Regions from separate parts of the Rahnella sp. R3(2024) genome, predicted to be linked through region 1. Evidence: riboswitches for the same ligand, from Rfam matches in the RefSeq annotation. Region 1 holds a riboswitch; the other holds the start of a gene.
What was found. A riboswitch is a leader RNA that binds a small molecule or an ion and turns the genes downstream of it on or off. The one in region 1 is predicted to bind thiamine pyrophosphate.

Region 1 (7,825 bases):
CCAGGGTTTTGCGTTTGATTTTATTGCTCATCGAAAAGCCGCAATACGTACATTCGTTGGCGCAAAGATTGGATAAATAGAGCGGTGCGAAGAAATTCACCGTATTGCCGAACCGCTGGCGCGTGAGCTGTTGCGCGCGTTGCGCCATAGGTTCGAGATAAGGCAGCGCTGCCGGAGAAATCAGCGCCATAAAATCTTCCCGGTCGATCTTATTCCGGCTGAGCGCCCGTTCGACATCACGGGAGGTTTTACTGTTGATACGCAGGGAAAGGTCATCCCAGTCGAGCGTTGACCAGACATCCGTAAAGTTGCTCATGACGCCGCCTGCGCGGTTGTGAGGAAGCCGGTCAGCGGGCTGGATGCGCTGGCGTGTCGCTGTCTGCCACCTAAACCGCTTTGTCTGGCGATCACGCCTGCCTCAACCGCCAGCCGGAAGGCTTTTGCCATCGCGACCGGATCGCCAGCGACGGCAATCGCGGTATTGACCAGTACCGCATCAGCCCCGATTTCCAGCGCTTCGGCGGCCTGGCTCGGCGCCCCAATTCCTGCATCGACGACCACCGGAACCCGCGACTGCTCAATGATAATGTGCAGAAACTCGCGGGTTTGCAGCCCCTGATTGGAACCGATCGGCGCGCCGAGTGGCATAACGGCGGCGCAACCCGCTTCCTCCAGACGCTTGCACAGCACCGGGTCCGCGCTGCAATACGGCAATACCACGAATCCCTGTTTCACCAACGTCTCTGCGGCTTTCAGCGTTTCAACGGCATCGGGCAGCAGATATTTTACATCGGGATGAATTTCCAGTTTTATCCAGTTCGTCCCCAGGGCTTCTCTTGCCAGTTGCGCGGCAAATATGGCTTCCTCTGCCGTTTTGGCCCCGGAAGTATTGGGCAGCAAACGGACACCAAGCTGTTGCAGCGGCGCAAGGATGTCATCTCCGCCACGGCGAAGGTCCACGCGTTTCATCGCCATCGTCACCAGCTGAGAACCGGACGCTGCCAGTGCCTGTTGCATCAGCGTGGCGCTGGCAAATTTTCCTGTTCCCGTGAACAGGTGCGAGGTGAAGGTGGTATCAGCAATTTTTAACATGTCATCCTCCGGCAATGGCCTGAAAGAGCAATATTTCATCGCCGTCTTCCAGTAAGTGAGACGACCAGCTTTCCCGCGGAACAATGACCTGATTAACCGCCAGCGCGCAGCCGGCCGGATTTAACGTCAGTTCACTGAGCAGGGTGAGCAGGGTAAGCGGCTGACTGAACGGGTGTGATTCATCATTGACGAAAATGTTCACGCGTTGCCTCCGCAGACGGCACAGCCGGATGACCGTGTAAGTTGCAGCGAACGCCAGTTTTGCGTTTTACCGTCGAACAGCCGCAGCTTCCCGTTCAATGTGCTGGGCAACCCCGCCAGTATTTTCAGAGCTTCCAGCGCCTGTAACGTGCCGATGGTGCCAACGACCGGGCCAAGCACGCCGGAAGTGCGGCAGTTACGCTGCACGGTTTCCCGATCCGGATAGAGACAGGCATAACAGCCATGCGCGTAGGGTGTCTGAATGACCAGTAACTGCCCGCTGAATCCGACGGCACTGCCGCTGATTAACGTTTTGCCGGTATCCACGCAGGCTTTGTTGACCGCATGTCGGGTTTCCATGTTGTCGCTGCAATCCAAAACGACATCGGCACCCGCTACGGCCTGCTGCAATGCCTCCCCGGTCAGCCTTTGAGTGAGAGCAATGATTTCACATAACGGATTAAGGCGTAGCAATTCGCGCTTTGCCACTGTGGCTTTGGGCTGATCCAGATCTGCCGTACGGTAAAGAATTTGTCTTTGCAGATTAGTGAGATGGACCTGATCGTCATCGGCCAGAAACAGCGTGCCCACGCCCGCCGCCGCCAGATACAAGGCGGCGGGAGAGCCCAAACCGCCAAGCCCGACAATCAGCACTTTAGCGGCCTGCAATTTTTCCTGCGCCTGCGGGCCGAATTCCTCCAGCATCAGCTGGCGGCTGTAGCGCATAAAGGCCGCATCGTTAAGCATCTTCCGGCACCTTGCTGGCGCATAAGGCCAGCAGTTCGGCGGTGGCGGCTCGCCAGTCTGACGCCTGGGTAATCGCGCTGACCACTGCGATGCTGCCGACACCGCAATCGAGAACCGACGGCGCGCGTTCAATGCTGATACCGCCGATGGCTACCGTCGGAAAACTGCCGTCGAGTTGCTTAATGTGTCGGGTCAGTTCTGCCAGACCCTGCGGGGCAGACGGCATATCTTTGGTTTGTGTCGGGAAGATATGCCCGAGAGCGATGTAAGAAGGGTTGACCGCCACGGCACGCGCCAGTTCTGCGTCGTCATGCGTCGAAACGCCCAGGCGCAGACCGGCCTGATAAATGGCCTGCAAATCGGCAGTGTCCAGATCCTCCTGCCCGAGATGCACGCCGTATGCCTGATGTTTTACTGCCAGTCGCCAGTAATCATTGATGAATAACCGCGCCTGATATTTTTTCCCCAGCGCGATGGCCTCGATAACCGCCGGTTCAACTTCCTCATCGGGTAAGTCTTTCACCCGCAGTTGCAGCGTTTTAACGCCCGCCTCCAGCAGGCGGGCAATCCATTCCACGGTATCCACGACCGGGTATAAACCGAGATGGAAGGGAACGGCTGGAAAAGACTGAGCGGACGGATTCATTTGTTGATCTCCGTGGCAGGGTGGTAAAGCTCACTGCCTCGTGAACGGAATTCAGCAGACATCTGTGCCATTCCTGATTCCACGATCTCAACCGGCTGCGCCTGAGCTTCCAGTGCGGCGGCGTAATCGCGCACTTCCTGCGTGATTTTCATGGAGCAGAATTTCGGGCCGCACATTGAGCAGAAGTGTGCGACTTTGCCGGATTCCTGCGGCAATGTTTCATCGTGATAGGCACGCGCCGTTGCCGGATCGAGCGCGAGGTTAAACTGATCTTCCCAGCGGAATTCGAACCGCGCCTTCGACATGGCATTATCACGAATTTGCGCGCCCGGATGACCTTTAGCTAAATCGGCGGCGTGCGCTGCGATTTTGTAGGTAATCAGACCCTGCTTAACGTCTTCTTTGTTCGGCAGACCGAGATGTTCTTTCGGCGTGACATAACACAGCATGGCGCAGCCGAACCAGCCAATCATTGCCGCACCAATCCCGGAGGTGAAATGGTCATAACCCGGTGCGATATCGGTGGTCAGAGGCCCAAGCGTATAGAAAGGTGCTTCGTGGCAGTGCTCAAGTTCTTCGGTCATATTGCGGCGGATCATCTGCATGGGGACATGCCCCGGCCCTTCGATCATCACCTGCACGTCATATTCCCAGGCAATTTTGGTCAGCTCGCCCAGCGTGCGTAATTCAGCGAATTGCGCTTCGTCATTCGCATCCTGAATTGAACCCGGACGCAGGCCATCGCCCAAGGAAAGAGAAACATCATAGGCTGCGCAGATTTCGCAGATTTCGCGGAAATGTTCAAACAGGAAACTTTCGCGATGATGGGAAAGGCACCATTTCGCCATAATCGAACCGCCGCGCGACACAATACCTGTCAGCCGTTTGGCGGTCATCGGCACATAACGCAGTAATACGCCTGCATGGATAGTGAAGTAATCGACGCCTTGTTCGGCCTGCTCCAGGAGCGTATCGCGGAACATTTCCCAGTTGAGGTCTTCGGCAACGCCGTTCACTTTCTCCAGCGCCTGATAAATCGGCACTGTACCAATGGGCACCGGGCTGTTACGCAGGATCCACTCACGGGTTTCGTGGATGTAGCGACCGGTGGAGAGATCCATCACCGTGTCTGCGCCCCAGCGTGTCGACCACACCAGCTTCTCGACTTCTTCTTCGATAGATGACGTCACTGCGGAGTTGCCGATATTGGCGTTAACCTTCACCAGGAAGTTTCGGCCAATGATCATTGGCTCTGATTCGGGATGATTGATATTGGCGGGAATAATCGCGCGACCGGCGGCGACTTCCTGACGTACAAACTCCGGCGTGATATTGGCAGGAAGATGCGCACCGAAACTTTCACCCGGATGTTGCTGCCGCAATACTTCGCCGCGGATCCGCTCGCGGCCCATATTTTCGCGAAGAGCGATGAATTCCATTTCAGGGGTAATGATGCCTTTTCGCGCGTAATGCAGCTGCGTAACATTTTTACCGGACATGGCTTTTCGCGGGCGCGGCAGAAGTTCGAAGCGCAGGTGATCCAATCCGTCATCGGCCAGACGTTGCTGGGTAAAGCCGGAGCTGACCTGCGGAAGTTCTTCGGTATCAGCCCGGTCGGCGATCCAGCTGGCGCGGCATTTTGCCAGCCCGGCATGAACGTCGATGGACGCTTCCGGGTCGCCATAAGGCCCGGCCGTTTCATACACCGGGATGGCTTCGTTCTCTTCGTATTTTGGATTGTCTTTGCCGCCGCCTGTCAGCGTCGGACTGAGCTGTATTTCACGCATCGGCACGCGGAGATCTGCGCGAGAGCCTTGCAGATAAATACGTCGGGAATTAGGAAAGGCTTCGCCCTGCAGGCTGTCGATAAACGACTGAGCCTGCGCACGTTGTTCACGGCGACCAGAGGGTTTCTTTTCAGAAATAACGGGTTTTTGGGTACTCGACATAGCAAATTCCTCGCAAAAAAACGTGATGGAAAATTGCTTGTCTGGAGGTTTACGGCAGGAGTAAAAATGGGCGGTTTAGCGCAGGCGACCTGATACAGGCTGATGCCAAATCGCGCAAAACGCATAACATTACTCTTGTTCCCTTCGCGGGTACTAACCCGATCAGGTTCCGCGGATCCCGAATTAACGGTCTCAGCCTGGCGTAATCTCCGTGAGGAAAATTATGCGCTAGGCACTCCGACAAGAAGCCTCAATATAGGAGGCCGATGATAAAACTACAACCCTTCGCAGGGTCTAAACTTCAAACGGCTTAAGCCGGTCTGGCGAGATGATCGTCGTTGGCAGGCGGTAAAGGTGTGCCATCGACCGGATCAAATGCCAGGATAATTAATTGATCTTCAAGCTGAAAACGCGCATCCAACGCTTCACCAATATCGGATAATGCATAATGGAAGGCGAAAGCATTGTCATCATCAATATCATTTTCTGTGTAACTGTCATGGAAAGCCATGATAGTTTCAGTGTTCAGCTCCAGCGCAGGGTATATTTTGGCAGCTTGTGATTTAACTGAGCTGCCTGCGCTGGCGACTTCATCGATTATCCGCTGATAAAGATGGAAATGGCCGGCAGAGAGATAGTCCACCAGGTTATGACAAAAGTTATCCAGCGCTTTTTCATTCAGTGGGGTATGTTTTTCTTTATTGGGTTTCAGACCGACCAGTGTGCAGTATGCAACCAGCAGTTCTTTGCGCGCGTGCAGCCATTGGTCTACTAACTCATTACTGCCACCAACGCGTTGGGTCAGTCTTTCCAGACGATTTAGCATGGTTGACTCCGTGAGCGATAAAAAAGTAACCAAAATGTGAAGGTTACTAATGTTAAATTTCTGTCTCAGATTGTCAGTCTCGTCGAGGTTATGCAACAACAATTATGGAATTACAGATCACAGAGCAACATAACGGCTGGTGGGTCATCAGCCATGAAGGCAAGCTATGGCTGCCTGAAGGTGAACTGCCGTTTGGCAGTGCAACGCAATTCTCTCTGACCGGCAAAACGGCACGTCAGATTGGCGAGTGGCAGGGCGAGCCGGTCTGGCTGGTGCGTCAGGCGATGCACAACCACATGGTGTCGGCCCGCCAGTTGCTCGATCAGGATCGAGGATTATTCCAGCTGGTCGGGCGCGGTGTGCAACTGGCTGAATTTTATCGATCTCATAAATTCTGCGGTTACTGCGGCCACGAAATGCAGGTCAGTAAAACCGAGTGGGCTGCGCTCTGTAGCCACTGTCGTGAACGCTATTATCCGCAAATTGCGCCGTGCATTATCGTGGCTATCCGCCGGGGTGATGAAATTCTGCTGGCGCAGCATGTCCGCCACCGTAACGGAATTCACACGGTGCTGGCCGGTTTTGTTGAAGTCGGCGAAACGCTGGAAGAAACCGTGGCGCGCGAAGTCATGGAAGAGAGTCACGTTCGCGTGAAAAACGTGCGCTACGTCAGCTCGCAGCCATGGCCTTTCCCGAATTCGCTGATGATGGCTTTTATGGCTGACTATGACAGCGGTGATATTCAGCACGATCCGAAAGAGCTGCTGAATGCGGGCTGGTATCGTTATGACGCCCTGCCGTTATTGCCGCCGCCGGGCACCATCGCGCGTCGACTGATCGAAGACACTGTGGCGCTATGCCGCGCCGCGAGCGATGAAGACGACGTGTAGCGTAAGTGTTGCGTGTTAGAATGCCGCCAGATGAATGCCGTGCCGCCCGAATACTGAAGGAAAGAACCAGAATGAATGAGTTGAAAAATGACCGTTACCTGCGCGCCCTGTTACGTCAACCGGTGGACATCACGCCGGTATGGATGATGCGTCAGGCAGGCCGCTATTTGCCAGAATATAAAGAAACCCGTGCCGTGGCCGGTGATTTTATGTCGCTGTGCAAGAATGCGGAGCTGGCTTGTGAAGTGACCTTGCAGCCGCTGCGCCGCTATCCGCTGGATGCGGCCATTCTGTTCTCCGACATCCTGACCATTCCTGATGCGATGGGGTTAGGGTTGTATTTCGAAGCCGGTGAAGGCCCGCGTTTTTCTTCTCCGCTGACCAACCGTGCCGATGTCGAAAAGCTGCCGGTCCCCGATCCTGAAATGGAACTGGGCTACGTGATGAACGCCGTGCGCACCATCCGTAAAAACCTTAAAGGTGAAGTCCCGCTTATCGGTTTCTCCGGCAGTCCGTGGACGCTGGCGACATATATGGTTGAAGGTGGCAGCAGCAAAGCTTTCACTAAAATCAAAAAGATGATGTATGCCGATCCGGCGACCATGCATTTGCTGCTGGATAAAGTTGCCGACAGCGTCATCCTTTACCTCAACGCCCAGATTAAAGCGGGCGCGCAGTCGGTGATGATCTTTGACACCTGGGGCGGTGTGCTGACGCCACGCGATTACCGTGAATTCTCCCTTAACTATATGCATAAAATCGTTGATGGTTTGATCCGTGAAAACGAAGGTCGTCGCGTGCCCGTGACGCTGTTCACCAAAGGCGGCGGTCAGTGGCTGGAAGCGATGGCCGCAACAGGTTGTGATGCGCTGGGTCTGGACTGGACAACGGATATTGCCGATGCACGCCGCCGTGTGGGCGATAAAGTGGCGATTCAGGGCAATATGGATCCTTCCATGCTGTATGCCTCACCAGTGCGCATCGAGCAGGAAGTGGAGACTATTCTGGCAGGCTTCGGCAAAGGTAATGGTCACGTGTTTAATCTGGGTCACGGCATCCATCAGGATGTGCCGCCGGAAAATGCCGGCGCTTTCGTGGAAGCGGTACACAGCTTGTCCCGTCAGTATCACGAGTAAGATCCCGGATGATCGATACCCGCGCATTACGTGAAGAGCAACGGATCCTCGCAGATCAGATCGAACTGCAGGATCCTCCTGGTTTCACCACACCGGCGCTGATCGCCGGTGTAGACGTCGGCTTCGAACAGGGCGGTGAAGTCACCCGCGCTGCGGTGGCGGTTCTGAGTTACCCAACGCTTGAGCTGGTGGAATATCAGATTGCCCGCATCCCGACGGTCATGCCGTATATCCCTGGTTTCCTCTCCTTCCGTGAACTTCCCGCATTACTCCAGGCCTGGCAGCAAATCAGCTCACGCCCCGATTTGGTGATGGTGGATGGTCAGGGGATCGCACAT
Region 2 (7,825 bases), 1.5 Mb from region 1:
ATTTTTCCGATACTCGTTAAACAGCCATTTCCAGTTAAGCTGGTGTTTTTCAGGTTGTCGTAAATTACGCCTCGCCCGACGCTGCTGCCAGATAATATCACTGCGACGAATACACTTTATAATAAGAGAGACATCTAACTTACTGAAGACGGCATTCATTATTGTGACCGTCTCATTAATCACCCTTTCATGTAACGTCATCCTTTCCATTTTATTCCCACAGGTTGCATGTTATTTCGCAAGAATAATCCTCAATCCGGGAATAACAATCATGATGCGTTTTTTTTACGAGACGTCTCGTAAAATTTCATCAGACCCTGGGTCTGTAAGGCGAAGGTTTTCTTTCCATCCCGCTGTCTGCGGCGTTCAATTTTTGCGGGTTAGCGCCAAAATCTGTATGACAACTTAGTGTAAGCTGTAAACCACATCAATATCGTGGATACCTTTATGCCAGCCGCAGCCCCCCTGAAAAAAAGCTATTACAGTGCCGAACAGTCACTCTCCCTCGCCCAACTGGATGAAGAAAAGATCAGCCAGATTGCACGCGATCTGGACGTGGCCGAAAGCGAGAAAGAGCATTATCTCACCGGCTGGATGGGCCAGAACAGTGTGGTGCTGGTAAGAAATTATCAGGATAAACGTGGCACCGCGAACGGCCTGGTGATGTCGCGGGGTAACCGTTACAAACTGACCGTGCAGGCCATCACTTTTCGCATTCCCAAAGTGCTGCTGTGGGTGACTTTCCGCCGCACGCCTCGCACCATGACCGTCATTGCCTATAACAAACTGGGCGAACAGGCGACCGGCCTGCAACAGTTTATGCATGTGCAGGATCCTGAGCTGAAAGAGCGCCTCGAAAACGACTGGCGCGAGCTGAATGATTATCTTGGTATGGCCTGCTGGCAGATGGACAATAACCGCCCGTTATGGCGTCAGCTGCATGAAGAGATCACCCCGCAGGCACTGTGGCTGCTGGCAGATTCATCGTGGTTCAGCGGCAAAAAACTGCAAAAAGATGGCGAACTGGAAGGCCTGTGGCTGCATGAGCAGTTTATTGGCCGACGCAGCGGCGAACACGCGGCGCTGGTTCTTTCATGGAAAGATGAAGAGAATCAGGACATCGCCAGTTATCTTTATGAGCGGATTTCTGTCAGCCAGATCCGGGTGATGCTGCGCCCGCGTAAAGACGAGAAATTCTACCCGCTGAATCCGTTTGATGCCGTGCATTTACAGCGGGCGCTGATGATGTTTCATCAGGCAGAACAGGCACTGGAAAAATCGCAGCGCAGCGCCTGACTGCCCTTCACTATCGCCTTACCACCAGCGATGGAAATGATGCACCGGCCCGATACCCTGCCCGACATCCAGCGAGTCGGCCTGTATCAGCGCCTGTTGCAGATAGGCTTTGGCTTCGCGCACAGTGTCTGCCCAGCCGCTGTGGCGCGGGCGCAGTGCCGCCAGGGCGGCTGACAACGTACAGCCGGTGCCATGAGTATGGCGGGTGTTCACCCTCGGCGCAGTGAAACGCTCACGCGTATCCCGCATAAACAACCAGTCCGGACTCTCTTCGTCGCTAAGATGCCCTCCCTTCATCAACACCGCGCCACACCCCATCGCCAGTAAAGCTTCGCCCTGCTCACGCATTTCCGCTTCACTGGTGGCGATGGCGCATTCAAGCAACGCTGCTGCTTCGGGCAGGTTTGGGGTGATGATCGAAACCTGAGGCAAAAGCAGCCGCCGCAACGCCTCGACCGCTTCCGGCTGCAATAAAGGATCGCCGCTTTTCGCCAGCATCACGGTATCGAGCACCACAAACGGCGGCTGATAATGGCCAAGCCGCTCCGCCACCGTTTCCACAATCTGACTGTTTGCCAGCATGCCAATTTTAGCGGTATCGATACGCACATCGCTGAGGACGGAATCAAGCTGCGCCGCCACAAACTCCGGTGAGATGTAACAGACCGACTGAACGCCACGGGTATTTTGCGCCACCAGCGCCGTGATCACGCTGGTGCCATAAGCGGCGAGGGCGGAGAAAGTTTTCAAATCCGCCTGAATGCCCGCGCCGCCGCTCGGGTCAGTGCCGGCAATGGTCAGCGCATTAATGCGTTTCATGACAGCCCTCCCCGTTCAGCCATGTTTCGTTCAATAAATACAGATTATCGAGGAACGCTGGCGTAAAGCTGCCCGGCCCGTAGGCTGTCGCACAAGCCCGCTCACCGGCACATGACATGACGCGACACGCCGCCGCGACGTTGTCCAGCCGGTCGCCCGGTAATGCCGAAAATGCCGCTACCACGGCAGATAATGCACAGCCGGTACCGACCACGCGGGTCATCATCGGATGCCCGCCCGGCACAGCCCAATGGCGTTTGCCGTCAGTGATGTAATCCGTTTCGCCGGTCACAGCCACTATCGCCCCGGTTTGCTGCGCCAGTTGCTGTGCGGCAGGCAGAGCAGAAAGCGAATCGTCGCCGCTGTCAACGCCGCGGCCTGACGCGCTCAGGCCACTGAGGGCACGGATTTCAGACGCATTGCCACGAATGGCGGCGGGTTTTAACGGCAGGATACCGAGGCAAAATTCGGTTCGCCAGCTCAGGCCACCGACCGCGACGGGATCTAACACCCAGGGTTTCCCGGCCTGATTTGCGGCATGAATCGCCGCCAGCATCGCGTTAGCGTGGGGATGTGTGAGCGTGCCGACGTTCACCAGTAAGGCATCGGCAATGGCGCTGAACTGCGCCGCTTCATCGGGATCGACCACCATCGCCGGAGAAGCACCCAGCGCCAGCAGGACATTGGCAGTAAAAGATTGCACCACATCGTTGGTCAGGCAATGGACCAGCGGTGAGGCATGGCGGAGTTGATGTAAAGAACCGGCGGCAGTAGCACCGGGAAATACGGAAGGTCGGACGTTCATAAGTCTCCCAACCGGCTTTCAGGAAGGCGGCATCGGGAGAGATACCTGACTTCCCTACGCTGGCATAATCCAGATCAGGTAATACGGGTAAAATCTCAGCCGTTCTTTTGCAAGCGCGGCACCCCGAGTCAAGGGAGCATTATTGGTGTGGACGGCGGGAAGATCAATCAGCAATTGATACAAAAAAGCCCTGTCCATTGACAGGGCTGATGAAACAATCGCGATTTACAGCGTAGCCGGTACGTCGCCAGTCATGCCTTCGCTGCGCGCCTGCCACAACGTTATCCAGCGCAGAACAGATGCCACCATAATCACCGCGCCGAGGGCGACCATGATGATTGAGATGGTGCCGTTGAACAGGTTGAAACCTTTGGCCGCAGAATTGAAATACACATGAGCGACCATCCAGTACGCCGCATAGTTGACCGTGACATAGAGATAGGCCAGCGGGATCAGGCAGGTCAGCATGTAGCGGCGTTTGTCCGCCAGACGCAAGATAATGGTCGCGCCGATCATCAGGCCAATCGAGGCCATCAGCTGGTTTGAAACGCCAAACAACGCCCAGACGGAGTTGATGTCGCCCGAGTTAAGAAGGTATCCCCACAGCAGGCAGGCGACGATGCTGCACGCCACTGCGCCCGGCCACCAGTCAGTACGTTTGAGCGGCGACCACAGATCGCCGAAGAAATCCTGTAACAGATAGCGCGCCACGCGGGTCCCGGAATCCACGGCCGTCAGGATAAATACCGCCTCGAACATCACCACAAACTGGAAGAAGTACGAAGACAAATGGCTGAACCACGGGATGCGGGTAAAGATATCCGCCATGCCGACTGCCAGCGTCACAGCCCCGCCGGTACGGCCACTGAGATCCAGACCAATTTCCTGGCTGAGTGTCGGCAGATTCACCACCTGCATCCCCAGACCGGCAAAAACCTCGGGCGCCGAGTTGATCGCAAAGTAATCCGCCGGATGCAGCGCGGTCGCGGCAATCAGCGCCATCACGCCGACCACGCATTCCGCTAACATCGCACCAAAACCGACCGGTAAGATGTCGCTCCATTTATCGATTTGCTTCGGCGTCGTGCCGGAACCGATAAATGCGTGGAAGCCGGAGATCGCGCCACAGGCGATAGTGATTGAGATAAACGGCCAGACCGGCCCGGCCAGCACAGGGCCGCCACCGTGGATAAACGGTGTGATCGCCGGAAACTGGATCTCGGGGTTAATGAACACCACCCCGACGATGAGCGCCCCGAACACGCCGATTTTCATGAAGCTGGAGAGATAACCGCGCGGTGTCAGCAACATCCACACCGGCAATGCGGTCGCGAAGAATGCGTAGACCGGCAACACCAGGCTGACCGTCGAAGCACGCAGGCTCAGCCATTCCCCAAACGCCGAGGCCTGAATGTACGGCCCGATCACCACGCAGGCCATGATGGCAATAATCCCCACCCATGAAGCGGCTTTCATACTACCGGTCAGACGTTCCCACAGGCCAACGCAAATCGCCACCGGGATGGTCATGAAGACGGCAAACGTCCCCCACGGATTACGCTCAAGAGCGTGGACAACCACCATCGATAAACCGGCCATGGTGATAGTGATGATAAATAACATCGCCAGCCCCGTGCACCAGCCTGCCACCGGGCCAAGCTCTCGCTTAGCGACCTCGGATAACGATTTCCCTCTGTGTTTCATGGAGGCAAACAGCACGACGGTATCATGCACCGCGCCGCCGACCACACAGCCGATCAGCAGCCATAACATGCCGGGCAGATAACCGTATTGCGCGGCCAGCACCGGGCCGACCAGTGGCCCCGCCGCCGCGATGGCCGCGAAGTGGCTGCCAAAGTTCACCCATTTTTTGGTCGGGACGTAGTCTTTCCCGTCTTCCAGTAAATGCGACGGAGTGACCTGAGCATCATCGGCTTTCAGCACTTTACGGACGAAAAACACCCCGTAAAGCCGGTAACAGATTGTCAGAATACACAAAGTCGCGATGACAAAAGTCAGTGCGTGTTGCATCTTGTTGTTCTCCGGATAAGGAATAATCCGGCGCAACGTAACAAAGTGCCGATGAAAGCGCTCCGGCTGTTGGCGTGAGCGGCGTAATAGCGATTTAAACGGTTAAAACGCCAGAGTGAACGGTGCGGGTTACAGGCCCAGCCGGGACTTCAGGGCTTTCAGGTAGCGACGACTGACCGGTACCCGTACCTCATTTTTCATCACCAGCTCTGCCTGCCCGCAGTCATCAAAACGGATTTCGCGCAGATGCTGCATATTAATCAAATACTGCCGGTGGCAACGCAGCAACGGCGTGCGACTTTCCAGCGTGCGCAGCGTCAGCTCTGTAAAGCATTCACTGCCGTCGGCGCGGTTCACGAATACGCCGCTGACCCGTGAGCAGACAAAAATCACCTCATCTGTGGAGAGCAGATAAATACGGTTCTGCCCGCAGCAGGGGATCAGGGACAGATCCGGTTCCCCCGCCATCAGCGCACTGACATTTTGCGCAGGAAGATGCTGTCGCAGGCGATGAAGGGTTTTCTCCAGCCGTGACGCCTGAACCGGTTTGAGCAGATAATCGAACGCATTCTCTTCGAACGCCTGCAGCGCATACTCATCGTATGCGGTGAGAAAGACGATATGAGGCATGCGCTCGGGGTCGATCATACCGACCAGTTCCAGACCGCTGATGCGCGGCATATGTATATCCAGAAACACCACGTCAGGTCGCAGCCGGTTGATCGCGCCAAGGGCTTCCACCGCATTTTCACATTCGCCGGCCACGATGACGTCAGCGACCGGCTGCAACAGCACGCACAGGTTTTCACGCGCCAGCGGCTCGTCATCAACAATCAATATTTTCAGCATGTCGGCTCCTGGCTGGCAAACGTAAAATGACGCGGGTGAACCGTTCCGGCTCGCATTCAACCTGTAACCCGAACTCGTCGCCGTAGCGCCCGCGCAGACGGCGATCGACCAGGCTCATCCCAAGCCCGTTACCGTTCGCCGACGGCGCATACAGCCCGGCGTTATCTTCCACGGTGAGCACCAGACACTCTCCCTGCCCGATGGCAGAAAGACGAAGCTGCCCGATACCGAGCAACTGCGATGTCCCGTGTTTGATGGCGTTTTCCACCAGCGGTTGCAGGGTAAAAGCAGGTAAACAGAGCTGTTGCAGTGCCTCGGGGAAATCAAAGGTGACATTCAGACGGTCACTGAACCGCGCTCGTTCGATATGCAGATAGGCTTGCACATGCTCGATTTCGTCGGCCAGCGTCACCACTTCCTGCGGGCGTTTGAGGTTTTTGCGAAAAAACGTAGAAAGATGCTGTACCAGTTCACTGGCCTGCTGGCTGTCGCGACGGATCACCGCCACCAGGGTATTCAGCGCGTTAAACAGAAAGTGAGGATTCACCTGCGCGTGCAGCAGTTTAATTTCCGACTGGATCAGTAACTGTTTGTGCCGTTCGTACTGTCCGGCAAGGATCTGCGCCGACAGCAGGCTGGCGATGCCTTCGCCCAGCGTACGGTTGATCGAGCTGAACAGCCGGTTGCGCGCTTCATACAGTTTGATCGTGCCGATCACTTCCTGATTTTCACCGCGCAGCGGGATCACCAGCGTCGAGCCAAGCTTACACGACGGGCTTTGCGTGCACTGATAGGCCACCTCATTACCGTCGGCATAAACCACCTCGTTATGTTCGATGGCGCGGTGCGAATGTTCGGACAATATCGGCGATCCCGGCAAATGGTGATCGTCGCCGATCCCGACAAACGCCAGCAGCTTCTCACGATCGGTAATCGCCACCGCGCCGATATCCAGCTCCTGATAAATGATCTGCGCCACCCGTGCGGTATTCTCCTGATTAAATCCCTGACGCAGCACGCCTTCGGTACACGCGGCGATATTAAGCGCGCGGGCGCTGAACGCCGTGGTGTAACGTTCAAACATCGCCCGCCGGTCGAGCAGAATGCGCATAAACATGGCCGCGCCGATGGTATTGGTCACCATCATCGGCGTGGCGATGCTTTTGACCAGCCGCAGCGCTTCGTCAAAAGGACGCGCAACCATCAAAATGATCGCCATTTGCAGCACTTCAGCAAACAGCGTGACGCCCGCGACGGTCAGCGGATTAAACAGCCGGTCAATACGTCCCCGCCGCATCAGCACACGATGCACTATGCCGCCGAGCAATCCCTCGATAACCGTCGAAATCATGCAACTCAGCGCTGTCATGCCCCCCAGCGAATACCGGTGTAACCCGCCCGTCAGACCGACCAGAACACCGACGACCGGCCCGCCGAGTAAACCGCCCAGCACCGCGCCGATAGCCCGGGTATTGGCGATAGAATCCTGAATATGCAGACCAAAATAAGTGCCCATAATGCAGAACATCGAGAACATGAAATAACACAGCAATTTGTGCGGAAGCCGCACGGTGACGTGCATCAGCGGGATAAACAGAGGAGTTTTGCTGAGTAAATACGCAATGACTAAATAGACGCACATTTGCTGCAACAGCAACAAAACCAAATTGAACTCATACATAGTCGCTGGCAGTATCGTTAAGTGAGTTGCGTACCATACGCACAAATAACCCCACAGTCTTTGAGGAGTCTCACTCTTTGGTATCACCACTTCACATCCGGGCTTACGAAGAAGCCGATCGTCCTTTTTTACGCACGCTGTATCTGGCCGCACGCAAAGATACCTGGACGTGGCTGACAGAGGTTGACTACAAGCTGGAAGATTTTGACCGTGCGGTGATCGGCGAGACGATACTTGTCGCGGAGCGCGATGGGCATTTACTCGGGTTTGCCTCGATTTTTACCCAGGAAAACTTTCTGCATAACCTGTTTATCGACCCGCAATTTCAGGGGACCGGCGCCGGC

Region 2: linked by a shared signal. The riboswitch ahead of thiM (hydroxyethylthiazole kinase) and the one ahead of thiC (phosphomethylpyrimidine synthase ThiC) in region 1 are both predicted to bind thiamine pyrophosphate.

What each region holds. Positions count from the first base shown of each region.
Region 1 is NZ_JBHGBU010000001.1:2,443,174-2,450,998, forward strand. It holds gene thiH (2-iminoacetate synthase ThiH) at 1-316, opposite strand, end outside; gene ABSH60_RS11095 (thiazole synthase) at 313-1,092, opposite strand; gene thiS (sulfur carrier protein ThiS) at 1,094-1,294, opposite strand; gene ABSH60_RS11105 (molybdopterin-synthase adenylyltransferase MoeB) at 1,291-2,040, opposite strand; gene thiE (thiamine phosphate synthase) at 2,033-2,686, opposite strand; gene thiC (phosphomethylpyrimidine synthase ThiC) at 2,683-4,635, opposite strand; TPP riboswitch at 4,758-4,885, opposite strand; gene ABSH60_RS11120 (Rsd/AlgQ family anti-sigma factor) at 4,946-5,461, opposite strand; gene nudC (NAD(+) diphosphatase) at 5,566-6,351, shown strand; gene hemE (uroporphyrinogen decarboxylase) at 6,423-7,487, shown strand; gene nfi (deoxyribonuclease V) at 7,496-7,825, shown strand, end outside.
Region 2 is NZ_JBHGBU010000001.1:993,021-1,000,845, forward strand. It holds gene ABSH60_RS04335 (hypothetical protein) at 1-210, opposite strand, end outside; gene ABSH60_RS04340 (hypothetical protein) at 448-1,296, shown strand; gene thiD (bifunctional hydroxymethylpyrimidine kinase/phosphomethylpyrimidine kinase) at 1,315-2,115, opposite strand; gene thiM (hydroxyethylthiazole kinase) at 2,102-2,920, opposite strand; TPP riboswitch at 2,955-3,056, opposite strand; gene ABSH60_RS04355 (carbon starvation CstA family protein) at 3,146-4,951, opposite strand; gene btsR (two-component system response regulator BtsR) at 5,081-5,800, opposite strand; gene ABSH60_RS04365 (sensor histidine kinase) at 5,778-7,481, opposite strand; gene ABSH60_RS04370 (GNAT family N-acetyltransferase) at 7,559-7,825, shown strand, end outside.